3 regions of the Streptomyces sp. NPDC060064 genome follow, and region 1 is predicted to be linked to each of the others. Evidence: riboswitches for the same ligand, from Rfam matches in the RefSeq annotation. Region 1 holds a riboswitch; each other region holds the start of a gene.
What was found. Region 1 has a riboswitch for cyclic di-AMP ahead of ACFWDI_RS02015 (transglycosylase family protein). Riboswitches for the same ligand answer to the same signal wherever they lie in the genome.
Positions count from the first base shown of each region.

Region 2: another riboswitch for cyclic di-AMP. It lies ahead of ACFWDI_RS35630 (M23 family metallopeptidase); the one in region 1 lies ahead of ACFWDI_RS02015 (transglycosylase family protein).
Region 3: another riboswitch for cyclic di-AMP. It lies ahead of ACFWDI_RS17710 (C40 family peptidase); the one in region 1 lies ahead of ACFWDI_RS02015 (transglycosylase family protein).

Region 1 covers NZ_JBHWWF010000001.1:419,398-421,650, forward strand. The annotation lists gene ACFWDI_RS02010 (transglycosylase family protein) at 1-431, shown strand, start outside; cyclic di-AMP (ydaO/yuaA leader) riboswitch at 698-879, shown strand; gene ACFWDI_RS02015 (transglycosylase family protein) at 883-1,557, shown strand; gene eno (phosphopyruvate hydratase) at 1,876-2,253, shown strand, end outside.
Region 2 covers NZ_JBHWWF010000046.1:19,463-21,715, forward strand. The annotation lists gene ACFWDI_RS35630 (M23 family metallopeptidase) at 1-1,016, opposite strand, end outside; cyclic di-AMP (ydaO/yuaA leader) riboswitch at 1,028-1,183, opposite strand; gene ACFWDI_RS35635 (PP2C family protein-serine/threonine phosphatase) at 1,398-2,253, opposite strand, start outside.
Region 3 covers NZ_JBHWWF010000013.1:142,502-144,754, forward strand. The annotation lists gene ACFWDI_RS17700 (ATP-dependent Clp protease proteolytic subunit) at 1-578, shown strand, start outside; gene ACFWDI_RS17705 (hypothetical protein) at 586-894, shown strand; cyclic di-AMP (ydaO/yuaA leader) riboswitch at 1,211-1,395, shown strand; gene ACFWDI_RS17710 (C40 family peptidase) at 1,399-1,881, shown strand; gene ACFWDI_RS17715 (LysE family translocator) at 2,001-2,253, opposite strand, start outside.

The DNA.
Region 1 (2,253 bases):
CGGAGCCCTCCGCCGAGCCGTCCGTGGACTCCTCCGCGCCGGCGAGCCCCAAGGCGTCGACCCGGCCGTCCGAGTCGACGAACCCGGGTGCCGGGCAGGACGCCGGCGCCGACAGCGGCACCGGCAAGCACCGTGGCGCCCCGGAGGAGACCGAGCCGGGCAATACGGACAATCCGCGCGAAGATGCCCGCCATGCCTCGCGAGGTGACGGTGCGACACGTGACGAGGTCGACAAGACCGGCAACACCGACAAAGCGGACGCCCTGCCCGGCGAGTACACCGTCCGTCCCGGCGACAGTCTGTGGGCCATCGCCGACGAGCAGAAGCTGCCCGGTGGCTGGTCCGCGATCTACGACGCGAACCGCGAGACGGTCGGCGCCGATCCGGATCTCATCCTCCCTGGCCAGAGCCTCGATCTGGACGTGAAGTAGCGGCAGTTCGCTGGCGTATGTCCGAGTTTGTTCAACTGAGACATGGGTCTCTTTGTCCCAACTGGCATATCTCGCCCCTCGGGTCCGGTTGTTCCGCTTCTCACCTGCGGAAACGAGAGTTCCCTGAGTAGTGAAATGGGCGATTCCTCCCCGATGTTCGTCTTTGGACATCGGGGAGAGCTGTGTCTACGGTCTGAACCGCTCGCCACCGCGGGCACCACTGACCGTCACGCCGAATCCTGCCGCCGGTCGGGGGGAGTAGTCGTTCGCACAGAGCGCCGAAGGCAGGAGCGGGGGACCCAAGGTAAGCGCCGGGCCCGGCCGTTGAGAGCAGTACGCAACGGCCGACGGGCCGGCTTGGGGTGAAGCCGCGCGCAGCATGCGCGGCCGGGCAACTCACTTGGCCCGAACCCGACAGCTCACCTCGTAGGCGTCGGTGAGGAGACGTTCCATGCTGTTTTCCAGCAAGAACAAGCACCGCCGCCCGTCCAAGGCCACCCGCATCGCCGCGCTCGCCGGTGTCACCGGTGCCGTCGTCGCCGCCCCGCTGATGGGCGCCACCTCCGCCTCCGCCGCGACCGCCTCCGAGTGGGACAAGGTCGCCCAGTGCGAGGCCGGTGGCAACTGGTCCATCAACACCGGCAACGGCTTCTACGGCGGCCTGCAGTTCTCGGCCTCCACCTGGGCCGCGTACGGCGGCACGGCGTACGCCTCCTCCGCCGACCAGGCCTCCAAGTCCCAGCAGATAGCCATCGCCGAGAAGGTCCTGGCCGGCCAGGGCAAGGGTGCCTGGCCGAACTGCGGCGTCGGCCTCTCCAACGCCGCCTACAACGGTGGCTCCGGCACCACGCAGCAGGCGCAGCCCGCCCCGAAGCCCGCCCCGAAGCGCGCCGATGCCCCCACGACGCGCTCCGAGCGCCCCGCCGCCCCGGCGAAGTCCGCGCCCGCAGCCAAGGGCTTCAAGAAGGGCGACGGCGAGTACAAGGTCAAGGCCGGCGACACTCTCGGCACGATCGCCGAGGCCAAGAAGGTCAAGGGCGGCTGGCAGAAGCTGTTCGACCTCAACAAGGACATCGTCAAGGACTCCGATGTGATCTTCCCGGGCCAGCAGCTCCACCTGAGCTGACCTCCCGGGTCCCAGACCCCCGGTGCGGCTCCACCTGAGCTGACCCCGGGTCCCAGACCCCCCGGTCCGGCGCGTCTCCCCCCCGTACGCGCTGGGCCGGGGCTCTGTCTGTTCCGGTCGGTACCCGTCCCGGTCCTTGCCGGGCCCTCGTGGCGTTACCCGCAGGTAGTTCACGTGCTGTTTGTCCTGCGCCGCGAGTCTTCGGGGCGTTTTTCGTCCCAGCGGGCGGGCAACGGCTGGCCGATGCCGTGGAGCCGGTTAGGCTCATGTCGCAAGGCCAAGAGACCCTGCACTTCTCGCGTCACATCCCAGAAGGAGATGCTCGTGCCGTCCATCGACGTCGTCGTAGCCCGGGAAATCCTGGACTCCCGAGGCAACCCCACGGTCGAGGTCGAGGTTGGCCTCGACGACGGCAGCACGGGCCGTGCTGCTGTTCCGTCCGGCGCCTCCACCGGTGCGTTCGAGGCTCTTGAGCTCCGCGACGGTGACCAGAACCGCTACCAGGGCAAGGGCGTCGAGAAGGCCGTCCTCGCCGTCATCGAGCAGATCGGCCCGGAGCTCGTCGGCTACGACGCCACCGAGCAGCGCCTGATCGACCAGGCGATGTTCGACCTGGACGCCACTCCGGACAAGTCCTCCCTCGGCGCCAACGCCATCCTCGGCGTCTCCCTCGCCGTCGCGCACGCCGCCTCCGAG
Region 2 (2,253 bases), on a different contig from region 1:
CCGCCCGGGGTGTGCACCTCAAGGTGCAGATGCGGGCCTGTGACATTGCCGGTCGCGCCCACGCGGCCGATCGTCTCGCCCGTCGTCACCTTCTGGCCCACGCTGACCGACATCGACGACTGGTGGCAGTACCAGACCTCCGTACCGTCCTCGAGCTCCAGGACCGTGCGGTAGCCGTACGAGCCCGACCAGCCCGCCGACTTGACGGTGCCGCCGTGCACGGCCTTGACCGGCGTGCCCGTCGGGGCGGCGAAGTCCAGGCCGGTGTGGTAGCCCGAGGACCACATGGAGCCGGCCTCGCCGAAGGTGGAGGTGATCGTGTACGCGGAGGTGGGCAGCGCGAAGTTCGCGGCCAGCTTGGCGAGCCGCTCCGCCTCCGCCTTGGCCTCCGCGGCCGCCTCGGCCTTCTGCTTCGCGGCCTCGGCCTTCGCCTCCGCCGCCGTCTGCTGCTGCTTCGCCTCCGCAGCTGCCTTCTCGGCGGCGAGCTTCTCCGCGGCCGACTTGGCCCCGGCGTCCGCCTCGGCCCGCTGCTGATCGGCCTGCTGAAGGATGCGGGCGCGCAGGGCCTCACCGGCGCCGGCCGCACCCGTCTCCGCGTCCTCGGTGCCGTCGTCAGCGGCGAGAGTCATCGCCGTGAGCGGCGAGGCGTTCGCGTTCCCCGACTGCGCGTCGGCGCCGTCGGACATGAAGGCGCCCACACCCGGCAGTGACGCGGCGTCGGGCAGCTTGTCCTTGATCGAGTCCGGAAGGTCCGGCAGCGATATGGAGACCGGCGGCTTGTCCTGCGCGCTGGCCATGCCGCCCGCGCCGACCGCTGCGATCACACCGACGCCGAGCACCGTGGAGCTGCGGGCGAGTCCGCCGCGCTGCTTCATGACACGGTGCCGGCCGCGCACCGGACGAACGGAGTCCTCTGTGGGGTTCCATTCCTCCCATGCCCGCTCCGCTACGTCGTCGCCGAAGAAGTCGGATTGAAAGGGGGTTTCGGGTGCGGGGGCAGGGCTGTTGGACGCCACGGAGGCGTACTCCTTTCCTTCCTTCTCGCCTACCGGGTTAGCTGACGGGTTCGGAGCAGGAAGGTCTCCTACGAGCGCTTCGACCGCGAACAATGCGGCAAAAGGTGCCCGATTCACCCCAATTGGTGGTTCCCCGGTTCCCTTGCGGGATTCGGCGCGTGCGCACGGTGCCGTCTCTTGCGACGGCTGGGACAACCGCGCTGCGTTATCGAACGTTAATAGACGCCAGGGCCGGATCCAAGCTGTTCCGACTATTCATTGAAGACATTGGCCTGGACTTACCGGGACACAAGCGGCCGGAGTCGGGCGACTTGATCGGTGCCCGGACCGCACCGCACTTCTGACGGTGCGTCAAGTGTTATGCGGAGGGGTGTCCTACGACTACACACGGTACTGGCCCGTGTCTTCCTGCTCCCCTTCGATCACGTCTACGGTCCTGCGGCGCTCCGGCTGCCCGTCGAGCGGGCGGCTGACCGCCAGCAGCGCCATGTCGTCGTTGGGACCGCCGCCCGTATGCAGGCGTACATCGTCGACGATCGCGTCCAGCAGCTCCTCGGGGCCGGCGAAGAGCCGGCCGCCGAGCCGCTCGACGGGGTTGTAGAAGGTACCGTCCGCGTCGCGCGCCTCGGTCACCCCGTCGGTGTAGAGGAGCAGCGTGGCCCCGGCCGGGAGCGGATACTCGTCCGCCAGGTCCGGCAAGACCCCCAGATCACCCATGCCCAGCGGCAGCGCGTGCTCGGTCGGCTCCAGCCTGTCCAGATCGCCGTCGGCGTGCAGCACCAGCGGCTCCGGATGGCCACGGTTCACCACCCGCACCACGCCCTCGCCGCGCGGAATCTCGGCGAGTACGGCGGTGGTGAACCCCTCGAACACGTCCAGGGTGCCCCGCCTCGTCCCCTCGCGCGTGAGCGCCCGCTCCAGGCGCCCGGCGACGCCCTCGATCGATCTCTCCTGCTCGGCGGCCTCCCGGAACGCCCCAATGACCACGGCCACGGCCTCGACCGCCCCCATACCTTTGCCCCGGACGTCGCCCACGACCAGCCGCACACCGTGCGGGGTGTCCTGCACGGCGAAGAGGTCGCCGCCGATGAACGCGTCCGCCTGCGCCGCCTCGTACCGCGCGGCGATCTGCAGCCCGCCGATCCGGTCGGCGGGCGTGGGCAGCACGGCGCGCTGCGCGGTCTCGGCGATGTCCCGGGCGGAGGCCAGGCGCCTGCCGCTGAGCCGTACCACCCGG
Region 3 (2,253 bases), on a different contig from region 1:
GATCCCGCACCCGCGACCCGTACTCGAAGCTGCTCGAGGAGCGGATCATCTTCCTCGGGACCGCCGTCGACGACACCTCCGCCAACGACGTGATCGCGCAGTTCCTGCATCTCGAGTACGCCGCCCCGGACCGGGACATCAGCCTGTACATCAACTCCCCCGGCGGCTCGCTCAGCGCCATGTCCGCGATCTACGACACGATGCAGGTGGTCACCTGTGACGTGGAGACGACCTGCCTGGGCCAGGCCGCCTCAACCGCCGCACTGCTGCTCGCCGCCGGCGCCCCGGGCAAGCGGATGGCGCTGCCCGGCGCCCGGATCGTCGTCCAGCAGCCCGCCACCGAGGAGCAGTTGTGGGGCCGGCCGTCCGATCTGGAGATCCAGGCACAGGAGTTGCTGCGGCTGCGTGCCCAACTCGCGGAGATGCTCGTACGCCACACCGGCCAGACCCCGGAGCGGATCGCCGCCGATCTGGAGCGCGACAAGATCTTCGACGCCGAGGACGCCAAGGCGTACGGACTGGTGGACCACGTCATCAAGAACCGCAAGACCTCGCTCATCAACCCCGGTGCGCGGTGAGCCCCCGATGCTGCCACCCGAACTGCCGCCGCTGCCCGCACTGACCCGCGCCGAGGCCGACTTCATCGACAGCTATCTCGAGGTCGTCGATCTGCTGGGGCGGATCAACCCGGCCCGCGCGACGCACACCTACGGCGCACTGCGCGCGGCGCAGGCCCTGCTCGGCCGGGCCGCCGCGCTCAAGGACGCGCTGACGCTGATGCATATGCGCGGCGAGAGCGAAGTGCATGCGGCGACGCTCGCCGAAGCGCTCAGAGTGCTCGACGGCGAGCGCAGGGCGGGCCGGGTGACGATGCCGCCCGCTTCCATGAGTTGACGGATCCTCCACTCCCGTCTACCGCCATCGGGGTACCGCGCGGCCTCCCTCATTCGGTGTAGTCGCGATCCAAACGGCGGTACCGCACAACTTGCGCAACCCGACTACCGATCTAGCGGAATAAGCCGTTCCGCTGCTGGTAAGGCGTTCGTCAGGCGTCGCGGACCGATCACCGAAACGGCCCTGTCCACCCGAACAGGTCAGGGGTGACGAGACTCACATACCGTCGTTTCGCACGGAAATCCGGCATGGCATGAGTCAAGATCCCTGGGACGACAAGCCCCCGCCACCTCGGCGGGGCGGTCCGGGCGGACGCTGAGTCCTGCCGCCGCTCCGGATGTCTGGTCGACAGGAGTGCATCGGCAGGAGTGGAGGACCCAAGCAGGACGGGGTGGCCGGGCAGTCCGGTCGTCCCTAGGGGTGAAGCCGCATCAGCGGCCGGGCATCTTCGTCCGTCCGAACCCGACAGGTCATCCTTCACAGGCGGTTGACGAAGGGTTGCGCATGACTGCGCAGATTCATGTCCCGTCTCTGACCATGATGTCCCGGGCGGGTGCCGTATCGGCCCTGACTCTTGCCGCCGTCGGCGGCACACTGGTGGCGCCGGGCGCCACTACCGAAGCCAACGCGGCCACGGCCTATGCGAGCAAGGCACTCAAAGTGGCCGCATCGAAGAGGGGATCGCCGTACAGGTACGGCGCCTCGGGCCCGCACCGGTTCGACTGCTCGGGCCTGACGTTCTACTCGTACAAGAACGTCGGCAAGAAGCTGCCACGCACCGCCCAGCAGCAGTACAACAGGACCAAGCATGTCTCGGCCGCCTCCCGGCAGCGCGGGGACCTGGTCTTCTTCCACTCCGGAAGCTCCGTCTACCACGTGGGGATCTACGCCGGCGGCGGCAAGATCTGGCACTCGCCCAAGACCGGCAGCGTGGTGCGGCTGGAGAAGATCTGGACGAAGCGCGTCTGGTACGGCCGGGTGCGCTGACGACCGGCGGCTCACCGCTCACGTCTCACCGCTCACGTCCCGCCGCTCTCGGCTGATCGCTCACGGTCCGCCGGTCGTCGACGGTTGTCGGCGACCGGCGTACCGGGCCGGCCAAAGGCTCAGTGCGCCAGCGGCTCGGCCAGCAGCGTCACGCCCAGCGCAGTGAGGGCCCCACCGGTGACGCCTTCCACGGCCTGGGTCGTGCGCGGGCGGCGCAGCCATTGACCGAGGCGGTCCACCAGCAGTGCCACCAGCGGGAACCAGAGCAGAGCCAGTACGACGACGACGGCGGCGAGCAGGAAAGTGCGTGTCAGCACCGGAACGCCGTCCGGCACGAACTGCGGGAGCAGGCTGAGAAAGAGCACCGGCGCC